Regions from separate parts of the Streptomyces sp. NPDC107654 genome, predicted to be linked through region 2. Evidence: riboswitches for the same ligand, from Rfam matches in the RefSeq annotation. Region 2 holds a riboswitch; the other holds the start of a gene.
What was found. A riboswitch is a leader RNA that binds a small molecule or an ion and turns the genes downstream of it on or off. The one in region 2 is predicted to bind glycine.

Region 1: linked by a shared signal. The riboswitch ahead of gcvP (aminomethyl-transferring glycine dehydrogenase) and the one ahead of gcvT (glycine cleavage system aminomethyltransferase GcvT) in region 2 are both predicted to bind glycine.

Annotation. Positions count from the first base shown of each region.
Region 1 is NZ_JBVKBI010000042.1:21,040-27,703, forward strand. Features, by position in the region: gene ACZ7N4_RS38070 (ABC transporter ATP-binding protein) at 1-965, shown strand, start outside; gene ACZ7N4_RS38075 (TOBE domain-containing protein) at 994-1,413, shown strand; gene gcvP (aminomethyl-transferring glycine dehydrogenase) at 1,548-4,433, opposite strand; glycine riboswitch at 4,609-4,703, opposite strand; gene ACZ7N4_RS38085 (PRC-barrel domain-containing protein) at 4,823-5,194, shown strand; gene ACZ7N4_RS38090 (DNA polymerase IV) at 5,116-6,531, opposite strand; gene ACZ7N4_RS38095 (MerR family transcriptional regulator) at 6,601-6,664, opposite strand, start outside.
Region 2 is NZ_JBVKBI010000010.1:44,288-50,951, forward strand. Features, by position in the region: partial or broken gene ACZ7N4_RS19330 (M28 family metallopeptidase) at 1-47, shown strand, start outside; gene ACZ7N4_RS19335 (L-serine ammonia-lyase) at 148-1,515, opposite strand; gene glyA (serine hydroxymethyltransferase) at 1,579-2,859, opposite strand; gene gcvH (glycine cleavage system protein GcvH) at 2,874-3,251, opposite strand; gene gcvT (glycine cleavage system aminomethyltransferase GcvT) at 3,389-4,507, opposite strand; glycine riboswitch at 4,550-4,663, opposite strand; glycine riboswitch at 4,664-4,763, opposite strand; gene ACZ7N4_RS19355 (AAA family ATPase) at 4,943-5,611, shown strand; gene ACZ7N4_RS19360 (enhanced serine sensitivity protein SseB) at 6,042-6,664, shown strand, end outside.

The DNA.
Region 1 (6,664 bases), on a different contig from region 2:
GCGACGTCCTCGCCCTCCTCGGCCCCAACGGCGCCGGCAAGACCACCGCCCTCCGTGCCCTCGCCGGCCTCACCCCCCTCACGGCCGGCCACCTGCACTTGGACGGCACCCCCCTGACGGACATTCCCCCGGAGTCCCGCCCGGTCGGCGTCGTCTTCCAGGACTACCTCCTCTTCCCCCATCTGACCGCCCTGGACAACGTCGCCTTCGGCCCCCGCTGCCGCGGCGCGAGCAAGGCGGAGGCCCGCTCCCGTGCGGCGGCCTGGCTGGAGCGGATGGGCCTGGCCGACCACGCCGGCGCCAAGCCCCGCCGCCTCTCCGGCGGCCAGGCCCAGCGCGTGGCCCTCGCCCGCGCCCTGGCCACCCACCCCCGGCTGCTGCTCCTGGACGAACCCCTGGCGGCCCTGGACGCCCGTACCCGCCTGGAGGTCCGCGCCCAGCTCCGCCGCCACCTGGCCGCGTTCGAGGCGGTCTCGGTCCTGGTCACCCACGATCCGCTGGACGCCATGGTGCTCGCGGACCGGCTGGTGGTCATCGAGCACGGCCGGGTCGTCCAGGAAGGCACCCCCGCCGACATCGCCCGCCACCCGCGCACGGACTACATCGCCCAGCTCGTCGGCCTCAACCTCTACCGGGGTCGAGCCGCCGGCCACACGGTACGGCTCGACGCGGGGCCCGCGATCACGACCACGGAGGAGCTGTCCGGACCGGTCTTCGTGGCGTTCCCGCCGTCCGCCGTCACCCTGTTCCGGGACCGACCCTCCGGGGCCAGCGCCCGCAACCTGTGGCGCTGCGAGGTCGCCGGACTGGAGACGCACGGCGACCAGATCCGCGCCGACCTCACCGGCGAGCTGCCGCTCGCGGCGGACCTGACGACCGTCGCCGCCGCCGAACTGGACCTGCACCCGGGTGCACCGGTCTGGGCGACGGTCAAGGCGACGCAGACCCACGCATACCCGGCCTGAGCGGACCGGCGCTCTACGGTGGGTGCCCATGACCCTGAGCATCCGCAACCAGCTCCCCGGCACCGTCACCGAGGTGCACTCCGGCGAGGTCATGGCCACCGTGAAGATCCGCCTGACCGGCGGCCAGGACCTCACCGCGGCCATCACCCTGGAGGCTGCCCGGGACCTCGCCCTGTCGGAGGGCGCCACGGTCCGCGCCCTGGTGAAGTCCACCGAGGTGTCCCTGGCCACCGCCCCGGTCCACCGTGTCTCGATCCGCAACCAGCTGCCCGGCACCGTCACCCACCTGTCCACCGGCGGTGCCATGGCCACCGTGCGGATCGACATCGAGGGCGGCCGGCTGACCGCGGCCATCACCCGGGAGTCCGCCGCCGACCTGGACCTCGCCGAGGGCACCCCGGTGATCGCCCTGATCAAGTCGACAGAGGTCGCCCTGGCCACGTCCTGATGCCCGACCCCCGACAACTGCCACCTGACGACTGCCACCCGGCACCCGGCACGCCGACACCCGCCACAACCACAACCACATACGAAGGGCCCCGCCCGGACGTCGTCCGGACGGGGCCCTCACCCACGGCTCACTCAGTCCTCGTACGCGTCCAGCGGCGGGCAGGAGCACACCAGGTTGCGGTCACCGAAGGCCTGGTCGATGCGGCGCACCGGCGGCCAGTACTTGTCGGCGGCCGAGACCCCGGCCGGGAAGACTGCCTCGTCGCGGCTGTAGGCGTGCGTCCACTCACCGCCGAGCGCGGCGGCGGTGTGCGGGGCGTTGGCCAGCGGGTTGTCCTCGGCGGACCACTCGCCGGAGCCGACCTTCTCGATCTCCGCGCGGATGGCGATCATCGCCTCGCAGAAACGGTCCAGCTCGGTCAGGTCCTCCGACTCGGTCGGCTCGATCATCAGCGTGCCGGCCACCGGGAAGGACATGGTCGGCGCGTGGAAGCCGTAGTCGATCAGGCGCTTGGCCACGTCGTCCACGCTGACGCCGGTCGCCTTGGTCAGCGGGCGCAGGTCGATGATGCACTCGTGCGCGACGAGGCCGCCGGGGCCGGTGTAGAGCACCGGGTAGTGCGGCTCCAGGCGCTTGGCGATGTAGTTCGCGGAGAGCACGGCCACCTGCGTGGCCCGCTTCAGACCCTCGCCGCCCATCAGACGGACGTACGCCCACGAGATCGGCAGGATGCCCGCGCTGCCCCAGGGAGCCGCCGAGATCGGGCCCACGCCCGTCTCCGGGCCGGCCTCCGGCTGGAGGGGGTGGTTCGGCAGGTACGGCGCCAGGTGCGAGCGGACCGCGACCGGGCCGACGCCCGGACCGCCGCCGCCGTGCGGGATGCAGAAGGTCTTGTGCAGGTTCAGGTGGGAGACGTCACCGCCGAAGTGGCCCGGCTTGGCCAGTCCGACCAGGGCGTTGAGGTTGGCGCCGTCGACGTACACCTGGCCGCCCGCCTCGTGGACCCGGGCGCAGATGTCGGCGACGTGCTCCTCGAACACCCCGTGCGTCGACGGGTAGGTGATCATCAGCACCGCCAGCTCGTCGCGGTACTGCTCGATCTTGGCGCGCAGGTCCTCGACGTCGATCTCGCCGTCATCGGCGGTCTTGACGACGACGACCTTCATGCCGGCCATCACGGCGCTGGCCGCGTTGGTGCCGTGCGCGGAGGACGGGATGAGGCAGACCGTGCGCTGCGCGTCACCGTTGGCCCGGTGGTAGCCGCGCACGGCGAGCAGACCGGCCAGCTCACCCTGCGAACCGGCGTTCGGCTGGAGCGAGACCTTGTCGTAGCCGGTGACCTCGGCGAGACGTTCCTCCAGCTCACGGATGAGCGTGAGGTAGCCCTCGGCCTGCTCGGCGGGTGCGAAGGGGTGCAGCTGCCCGAACTCGGGCCAGGTGACCGGCTCCATCTCGGTGGTCGCGTTGAGCTTCATGGTGCAGGAGCCCAGCGGGATCATGCCGCGGTCGAGCGCGTAGTCGCGGTCGGCCAGCCTGCGCAGGTAGCGCAGCATCGCGGTCTCGGAACGGTGCTCGTGGAAGACCGGGTGGGTGAGGTAGTCGTCGGTGCGCAGCAGCGCCTCGGGGAGGGTGTCCCCGGCGGTGGCGTCCAGCGCCTCGATGTCGCCCGCGACACCGAAGGCGGCGAGTACGGCCTCCAGCTGGGCCCGGTTGGTGGTCTCGTCGCAGGCTGCCGAGACGTGGTCGGCGTCCACAAGGCGCAGGTTGACGCCGTTGTCCCGGGCGGCGGCGACGACCTCGGCGGCCTTGCCGGGCACGCGCGCGGTGACGGTGTCGAAGAAGGCACCGTGGACGATCTCCACGCCCCCGGCCTTCAGGCCCTCGGCGAGGATCGTGGCGTAGCGGTGCGTACGCCGCGCGATGGTCCTCAGACCCTCCGGGCCGTGGTAGACGGCGTACATGCCGGCCATCACGGCGAGCAGCACCTGCGCGGTGCAGATGTTGCTGGTGGCCTTCTCGCGGCGGATGTGCTGCTCACGGGTCTGCAGCGCGAGCCGGTACGCCTTGTTGCCGTCGGCGTCGACGGAGACGCCGACGAGGCGGCCGGGGAGGCTGCGGGCGAACTTCTCGTGCACGGCCATGTAGCCGGCGTGCGGGCCGCCGAAGCCCATCGGCACACCGAAGCGCTGGGTGGTGCCGACGGCGATGTCCGCGCCCAGCTCGCCCGGCGAGGTCAGCAGGGTCAGCGCGAGCAGGTCGGCGGCGACGGTGACGAGGGCGCCCAGCTCGTGCGCCTGGTCGATCACCGGCTTGAGGTCGCGTACGGCACCGGAGGCGCCCGGGTACTGGATCAGCACACCGTTGATCTCGCGCTCGGCGATCTCCGCCGGGATGCCCTCGCTGAGGTCGGCGACGACGACCTCGACGCCGGTCGGCTCGGCTCGGGTCTCGATCACCGCGATGGTCTGCGGCAGCGCGTCCGCGTCGACCAGGAAAAGGCCCTTCTTGTTCCTGCCCATGCGCCGGGACAGCGCCATCGCCTCGGCGGCCGCGGTGCCCTCGTCCAGGAGGGAGGCGCCGGACGTGGGCAGGCCGGTGAGTTCGGCGACCATCGTCTGGAAGTTCAGCAGGGCCTCCAGACGGCCCTGGGAGATCTCCGGCTGGTACGGCGTGTACGCCGTGTACCAGGCGGGGTTCTCCATGACGTTGCGCAGGATGACCGGCGGCGTGAAGGTGCCGTGGTAGCCCAGGCCGATCATGGAACCGAGGACCTGGTTGCGGTCGGCGAGCGAACGCAGCTCGGCGAGCACCTCGGCCTCGGTGCGGGCGCCCGGCAGGTGCAGGGCCTCGGCGTTCTTGATCACGTCCGGGACCGCGGCGGCGGTCAGCTCGTCGAGCGAACCGTACCCGACCTGCGCGAGCATCTTGGCCCGCGCCTCCTGGTCGGGGCCGATGTGGCGCTGCTCGAACGGGATGCCCGCTTCGAGCTCGGAGAGCGGAGTGCGATGGGCGGTCATTGCGGAGGCCTCCTGGGTCTGACGCGACCTTCGAGGGGCACCCCGGTACGGATACCCCGACGGCCTCCCCCTCTGTCATCTCAACCTGAGAGCTTCACCGGGCGCCCGGGGACGCCGGCTTTCACCGTCGGTGAGGGCGGAAGCCGTCGACATCCGCCCTGCTTTCCAGAGTGACCTCGTCCGTGCGGTACGTGGGCCTGAGAGATTCCGGGGAGGAGTTGCTCCTTCGGCGCCTCCGACGTGGTCGGAGGACTCTCCCGCACGGGGTCAGCAGCCGCTGTCAGCGTACCAGCGAGGTCAACGCCGGAGGCTTCGAGTGGCCGCCTCCGTGAATGTGCTCTTTCGTTGTGCTTACGGATGAGTTGCGACCACGTGGAGGGAGAGGGACCGTGCAGACCGACATCGATCCGCGCAACCTGATCGGCCGCAAGGCGTTCGACCGCAATGGCACCAAGATCGGCACCATCGACGAGGTGTACCTGGACGACGCCACCGGTGTGCCCGAGTGGGCGGCCATACGCACCGGCCTGTTCTCCCGGGACGCCTTCGTACCCCTGGAGCCCAGCGAACTGGTCGACGGCACCCTGCACGTCCCCTTCGAGCGCGCCCTGATCAAGGACGCCCCCGACTTCGGAGTCGGCCGCCACCTCTCCCCCGAGCAGGAACTCCAGCTCTACCACCACTACGGCCTCGACGTGGCCTCACCCCCCAGGGTCCCGGACCACGACTTCGGCAAGCTGGCGGGCTCGGAGGAGGCCTGAGCCGCCACGTCGCGGACCAACGGCAGCGGATCGGCACCCTCCAGCGCCGGATCGTCCACGAAGAACGTCCGTACCCGGCCCGGCTCGGACCGGGGTGTCTCGAACCGCACGGTCACCCGTCCCAGCCCGCTCCCCTGCACCCACCCGTGCCCGAACTCCGCGTGCCGCACATCCTGCCCGGCCCGCCACTGCCGTTCGACGGTCTCCACCCGCACCGCCACCGTCTCGGCGACGGCCTCCTGCGGCGCCTCGGCGGCCCGCGAGGGCAGGGCCTGCGCGAACAGGTCCTCCTGCGTGTAGTCGGCGAGCCCGGACACCCCCACCCCGAGCAGCCGCACCCCGCCCGTGGTGTCCACGGAGTCCAGCAGCCGCGCCGCCGCCTCACGGATCACCGCGGGGTCGTCCGTAGGCCCTCGGAGCGTCTCGGAGCGGGTCAGCGTCGAGAAGTCGTACCGCCGCACCTTCAGCACGATGGTCCGCCCGGACAGCCCGGCCTCGCGCAGCCGCCGTACGCACCGGTCGGCCAGCCGCTGCACCTCCAGGCCCACCCGCAGCCGGTCGTGGATGTCCACGTCGTACGTGTCCTCCACCGACACCGACTTGGTCTCCCGCTCGGCCACCACGGGCCGCTCGTCCCGGGCCAGGGCCATGGCGTACAGCGCGTGCCCGTGCGCCTTGCCGAGCAGCCGGACCAGCTCGTCCTCGCCGGCCTCCGCCAGCTCCTCCACCGTGGTGATCCCCGCTCGGCGCAGATGGTCACCGGTGGCCGGCCCGACCCCCGGCAGGGTGCGCACCGACATCGGCGCCAGCAGCGCCCGCTCCGTGCCCGGCTCGATCAGCACCAGGCCGTCCGGCTTGGCCTGCTCGGAGGCGATCTTCGCCAGCATCTTCGAGGCGGCGAGCCCCACGGAACCGGTGAGACCCGTGACCGCCCGGATGTCCGCGCGCAGCTTCTCGCCGGCCCGCCGCGCCGACTCCTCGTCCCGGGCCGCTCCCCCGGCCTCCAGGTCCACGAACGCCTCGTCCAGGCTCAGCGGCTCCACCAGCGGTGACAGCTCCCGCAGCAGCGCCATCACCTGCTCGCTGATCGCCCGGTACAGACTGAAGCGCGGCACCAGATAGGCGGCGTTCGGCGCCAGCCGGCGGGCCTGCGCCATCGGCATCGCCGAGTGGACCCCGAACACCCGTGCCTCGTACGACGCGGTGGCCACCACACCGCGCGGTCCGAGCCCGCCCACCACGACCGCCTTCCCGCGCAGGCTCGGCTTGGACGCCTGCTCCACCGAGGCGAAGAAGGCATCCATGTCGAGATGCAGGATCGTGGGCGCGTTTCTCACATCTCCGATGCTGCACCACGGCACTGACAATGCGGTGGTGCAGAAGCGCCCGACCAGGGCGCCCCGCGGTCAGACCGCCCGGTTGCGGCGCCGCGCCAGCTCGTCCGCGGGGTTCTGCCCGACGAGGGTCTCG
Region 2 (6,664 bases):
CCGACGGTGTCGCCTACACGCTGTGGAAGCAGGCGGTCTCGGCCGGCTGAGCCGTCGGCGGGACGGCGAAGGGGGGCGGATCCTCCGGGACCCGCCCCCCTCTCGCCGTACCCTCACGCCGTTCCCGGTACCGCCCGTCCGGCCCGGCTAGCACTCGATGATGTTCACCGCGAGCCCGCCGCGCGCCGTCTCCTTGTACTTCACGCTCATGTCCGCGCCGGTGTCCTTCATCGTCTTGATGACCTTGTCCAGGGACACCTTGTGCGAGCCGTCGCCGCGCATCGCCATCTTCGCGGCCGTGACCGCCTTCACCGCGGCCATGCCGTTGCGCTCGATGCACGGGATCTGGACCAGGCCGCCGACCGGGTCGCAGGTCAGGCCGAGGTTGTGCTCCATGCCGATCTCGGCCGCGTTCTCCACCTGCTCGGGGGAGCCGCCGAGCACCTCGGCGAGCGCGCCCGCCGCCATGGAGCAGGCCGAGCCGACCTCGCCCTGGCAGCCGACCTCGGCGCCGGAGATGGACGCGTTCTCCTTGAACAGCATGCCGATCGCGCCCGCGGCCAGCAGGAAGCGGACCACGCCGTCCTCGTCGGCGCCCGGCACGAAGTTGATGTAGTAGTGCAGGACCGCCGGGATGATGCCGGCCGCGCCGTTGGTGGGTGCCGTCACCACACGGCCGCCGGCCGCGTTCTCCTCGTTCACCGCCATCGCGTAGAGCGTGATCCACTCCATGGCGTGCGCCAGCGGGTCGCCCTCGGCGCGCAGCTGACGGGCCGAGACGGCCGCGCGGCGGCGGACCTTCAGACCGCCGGGCAGGATGCCCTCACGGGACATGCCCCGCTGCACGCACTCGCGCATCACCCGCCAGATCTCCAGCAGGCCCGCGCGGATCTCCTCCTCGGAGCGCCAGGCCCGCTCGTTCTCCAGCATCAGCGAGGAGATCGACAGGCCCGTCTCCTTCGTCAGGCGCAGCAGCTCGTCGCCCGTGCGGAACGGGTACTTCAGGACCGTGTCGTCGAGCTTGATCCGGTCCGCGCCCACCGCGTCCTCGTCGACGACGAAGCCGCCGCCGACCGAGTAGTACGTCTTGGAGATCAGCTCGGCGCCGTCGGCGTCGTACGCCCACAGCGTCATGCCGTTGGCGTGGTACGGCAGGGCCTTGCGGCGGTGCAGCACCAGATCCCGGTCGAAGTCGAAGGCGATCTCGTGCTCGCCGAGGAGCCTGATCCTGCCCTCGGTCCTGATCGCCTCCACGCGCGCGTCCGCCGTCTCCACGTCCACCGTGCGCGGCGAGTCGCCGGCCAGGCCGAGCAGGACGGCCTTCGGGGTCCCGTGGCCGTGTCCGGTCGCGCCCAGGGAGCCGTACAGCTCCGTGCGGACGGAGGCGGCCTTCTCCAGAAGGCCTTCGTTGCGCAGGCGGCGGGCGAACATCCGTGCCGCCCGCATCGGGCCGACCGTGTGGGAGCTGGACGGGCCGATGCCGATCGAGAACAGGTCGAAGACCGAGATGGCCACGGTCACTCCTCAAGACAACAGGGGGGTGGCGGGGCACCCTCGGACGGGTGCCCCACCGGGGACTTACTTGTTCAGACCCGGGTACAGCGGGTGCTTGTCGGCGAGCGCCTTCACGCGCGCCTTGAGGGCCTCGGCGTCGGCCTCCCCGAAGGGGGACGGCGCCTTCAGCGCCTCCGCGATCACGTCCGCGACCTCGGCGAAGTCCTCGGCCGTGAAGCCGCGGGTCGCCAGGGCCGGCGTACCGATGCGCAGACCCGAGGTGACCATCGGCGGCCGCGGGTCGTTCGGGACGGCGTTGCGGTTGACCGTGATGCCGACCTCGTGGAGACGGTCCTCGGCCTGCTGCCCGTCCAGCTCCGACGCACGCAGGTCCACGAGGATCAGGTGCACGTCGGTGCCGCCGGACAGCACGTTCACGCCGGCCTCGCGCGCGTCCGGAGCCGTCAGCCGCTCGGCGAGGATGCGCGCACCTTCCACCGTACGACGCTGGCGCTCCTTGAAGTCCTCCGAGGCGGCGACCTTGAAGGAGACCGCCTTCGCCGCGATCACGTGCTCCAGGGGACCGCCCTGGAAGCCCGGGAAGACGGAGGAGTTCAGCTTCTTCGCGAAGTCCTTCTTCGCGAGGATGATGCCGCCGCGCGGGCCGCCCAGCGTCTTGTGGGTGGTCGAGGTGACGACGTCCGCGTACTCCACCGGGTTCGCGTGCAGACCGGCCGCGACCAGGCCCGCGAAGTGCGCCATGTCGACCCACAGGTACGCGCCGGCCTCGTCGGCGATCCGGCGGAACTCGGCGAAGTCCAGCTCCCGCGGGTACGCCGACCAGCCCGCGATGATCACCTTCGGGCGGTGCTCCTTGGCGAGCCTCTCGACCTCGGCCATGTCGACCAGGCCGGTCTCGGCGTCCACGTGGTAGGCGACCACGTCGAACTGCTTGCCGGAGAAGTTCAGCCGCATCCCGTGGGTCAGGTGGCCGCCGTGCGCCAGGTCCAGGCCGAGGATGGTGTCCCCGGGCTGGGCCAGCGCGAACAGGGCCGCCTGGTTCGCGGAGGCACCGGAGTGGGGCTGCACGTTGGCGTACTCGGCGCCGAACAGCTCCTTCACCCGGTCGATGGCGATCTGCTCGGCGACGTCGACGTGCTCGCAGCCGCCGTAGTAGCGGCGGCCCGGGTAGCCCTCCGCGTACTTGTTGGTGAGGACCGAGCCCTGCGCCTCCATCACCGCGAGCGGCGCGAAGTTCTCGGAGGCGATCATCTCCAGGGTCGACTGCTGACGGTTCAGCTCGGCGTCGACCGCGGCGGCGATCTCCGGGTCCAGCTCGTGCAGGGGCGTGTTCAGAACAGTCATACGACTACGACTCCTCAGCCGGCGGAAAAGGCGGTGTACTCGTCGGCGGAGAGCAGATCGGCCGGCTCCTCCGCGACGCGTACCTTGAACAGCCAGCCGCCCTCGAAGGGAGCGGAGTTCACCAGCGACGGGTCGCTGACGACGTCCTCGTTGACCTCGGTGATCTCACCGGTGACCGGCGAGTACAGGTCGGACACCGACTTCGTCGACTCCAGCTCGCCGCAGGTCTCGCCCGCGGACACGGTGGAGCCGACGTCGGGGAGCTGGACGAAGACGACGTCACCGAGCGCGTTGGCCGCGTGCTCCGTGATGCCGACCGTCGCGACGCCGTCCTCGGCGGCCGACAGCCACTCGTGCTCCTTGCTGTAGCGCAGCTGCTGGGGGTTGCTCATGGCCTGAATTCTCCTGTACACGCGGGAGTGCTGATGACGGGGGGACTGCGGAAACCGCTGGTGAGCGGCCGAATGTGCGCAGGGTCACGTGCCGGCCACGGGGCGGGGCCCCGGAGACGGCCGACCGCGCCCAGTCTTTACTTCTGGCGCTTGTAGAACGGCAGCGCCACGACCTGGTACGCCTCGTGGGTGCCCCGGATGTCCACGCCGACGCCCCCGGTGCCCGGCGCGGCGTGCGCCGCGTCGACGTAGGCCATGGCGATCGGCTTGCCCAGGGTGGGGGAGGGGGCGCCGGAGGTGACCTCGCCGATCACCTCGCCCCCGGCGACGACGGCGTACCCGGCGCGCGGCACCCGGCGGCCCTCGGCGACCAGGCCGACCAGCACCCGCGGGGGGTTCTCCTCGGCCCGGGCGGCGGCCCGCGTGAGCGCCTCGCGGCCCACGAAGTCGCCTTCCTTCTCGAACTTCACCACGCGGCCGAGCCCGGCGTCGAAGGGGGTCAGCTCACGGGTCAGCTCGTGCCCGTACAGCGGCATGCCCGCCTCCAGGCGCAGCGTGTCCCGGCAGGACAGCCCGCACGGCGCCAGGCCGACGCCCTCGCCGGCCTTGGTCAGCGCCTGCCACAGCTCGACGGCGTGCTCCGGCTTCACGAACAGCTCGAAACCGTCCTCGCCGGTGTAGCCGGTGCGGGCGATCAGCGCCGGGACGCCGGCGACCGTGCCGGGCAGGCCGGCGTAGTACTTCAGACCGTCCAGGTCGGCGTCGGTGAGCGACTTCAGGATCCCGGGGGACCGGGGACCCTGCACGGCGATCAGCGCGTACGCGTCCCGGTCGTCGCGGACCTCGGCGTCGAAGCCCCCGGCGCGCTCGGTGAGCGCGTCCAGCACGACCTGGGCGTTGGAGGCGTTGGCGACGACCATGTACTCGGTCTCGGCCAGCCGGTAGACGATCAGGTCGTCCAGGATGCCGCCGTCGGCCTGGCAGATCATGGTGTAGCGGGCGCGGCCCACGCCGACGGAGGCGATGTTGCCGACCAGGGCGAAGTTCAGGAACGCGGCGGCCTCGGCGCCGGTGACGGTGATCTCGCCCATGTGGGAGAGGTCGAAGAGACCGGCCTTCGTGCGCACGGCGAGGTGCTCGTCACGCTCGGAGCCGTAGCGCAGGGGCATGTCCCAGCCGGCGAAGTCGGTCATCGTCGCACCGAGCGAGCGATGCACGGCATCGAGCGCGGTGTGACGGAGTGCAGAACTGCTCATCGGACGGTCGTCTCCCAAGGCAGGCGGACAGGCGAGGAACGTTCCTCCCCATCTGTCATCGGAACCTGAGAGGTTCGCCACGACCGCCACGGGGACGATCACGGCTTGCACCTTGGGTGGAGCCACTGTCTGCAGCGGCCCGCTTTTCAGATGTGCCTCGCCCGCGCGGTAACGGGGCCTGAGAGATTCAAGGGAGGGACTTGCTCCTTCGGCGCCCCGGCACCAGTGCTGCCAGGGACTCTCCCGCGCGGATTCAAGCGGCCGGTATGCAGTTGGCGGGCACATCATTGCACGCCGCACCCCGCCCAGCCAGAGCACGCTCCTTGTGACCAACCCGTAGCCGTACGCACACGAATCGCCGACCGTTGCGCATTACCTTCCCTTTACATACGACGGGCATGGGATTGACCGAGCCCACAGGGGAGGACGATCACGGTGAACAGGACCTCGGCCTACGCCACCGACGCCGGCTTCGCGGTGCCGAAGCAGCCCACCGCCCTCTCCCGCGAGCGCAGCGCGGACCGCCCCGCACCGGTCGTCCGCGACCTGCGCGACCGCGCCGGCCGGAGCCCGCACGCCCTGCTCTTCGGCCCCCGCGACCTGGTGGTGGTCACCGGACTGCCCGGCAGCGGCAAGTCCACCCTGATGCACCGCGCCGTCACCGGCCGGCGCGTCGACTCCCAGGACGCCCGCGACCGCTGGCAGGCCCGCGTCCCCGGCTTCCTCCCCTACGCCCTGTACCGCCCCCTGGTCCGCCTCGCCCACTACGCCGGACTGCGGCGCGCCCTGCGCACCGGCGAGGGGGTCGTCGTGCACGACTGCGGCACCCAGCCCTGGGTGCGCGCCTGGCTGGCCCGCGAGGCCCGCCGCCGGGGCGCCACCCTGCACCTGCTCGTCCTCGACGTCAGCCCCGAGACGGCCCGGGAGGGCCAGCGCGAACGCGGCCGGGGCGTGTCCCGCTTCGCCTTCCGCCGCCACCGCCGGACCACCGCCCGCCTGCTGCGCGCGGTGGAGAGGGGCGAGCCGCCCGCCGGCTGCGGCGCGGCCGTGCTGCTGGACCGGGACGCGGCGGACGTCCTCGGCCGGGTCGGCTTCACCCGGTGACGGCTGCCGGTCTCGCGCGGGGGCGGGGCCGGGTTTCGGACGGGGCGCGGGTGCGGCTTCAGGCCGTGGCGGGCGCCGGCTTCAACGGTGGCGGGTGCCGGCTGCGAGGGAGGCGGTGGGCGTCGGCTGCGAGGGCTGCGGGTGCGGGTTTCAGTCGGAGGCGGATGCCGGTTCGGGCGGGGGTGGGTGCGGGCTCTGAGCCGCGACGGGTGCCGACTTCACCTATGGCGGCGGCGGCTGCACGCGGCGGCGGCGCCGGCCCCACGTGGTGGCGGGCGTCGGCTGCGAGGGGGGCGGGTGCGGGCTTCAGCCCGTGACGGGTGCCGGCTTCGCGCGGTGGCGGGGTGCCGGCCTCGCGCGGTGAGGCACTGTCACCGCCACCCGCTAGCCTTTTCGCGCACAGCAGTGATCCCCAGCAGGCGGTAGGCAGATGGACTTCCCGGCGGACCTTCCCGCGGACTTCCCGGCACAGGCGCACCCCCACCCGCACGGCGGGTGGCCCGGCAACGAGTTGGAGGAGGTGCTCTCGGCCTCCCTCGGCGTGCCCGCGGCGGGCGGTCGGATCGTCGAGGTCCTCGGCCGCAGCTTCCTGTGGATACCGCTGCCGAACGGCGGGGGCCCGGACAGCGGCCCGCTGGACCTGCCGACGATGGACATCGAGGGCCAGACGTACGTCCCGGTGTTCAGCTCCGAGGAACAGCTGCGCCAGGTGGCCGGTGCCCACATGTCGTACACCGTCGCCCCCGCCCTGGAGTTCGCCCGCGGCCTGCCCCCGCAGGCGGGCATCGTGGTCAACCCGGGCGGTGTGGTCGGCGTCCCGCTGCCGCCCGACGCCGTGGCCGAGCTGTGCAGGGCCGGCCGCACCCCGCTCGACGGCCCCAACACCGGCGGCCGGGTCCGCCTCTTCGAGCCCGACTGGCAGGACGACCCGGTCGACTTCCTCTCCGCCGCCTCCGCCGAGTTCGCCGAGGCCGGCGTGATCCTCACCGCCCGCCGCTGCCTGGCGGCCGTCGAGACGGCCGACCCGGTGATGTTCGTCGGCGTGGAACTCTC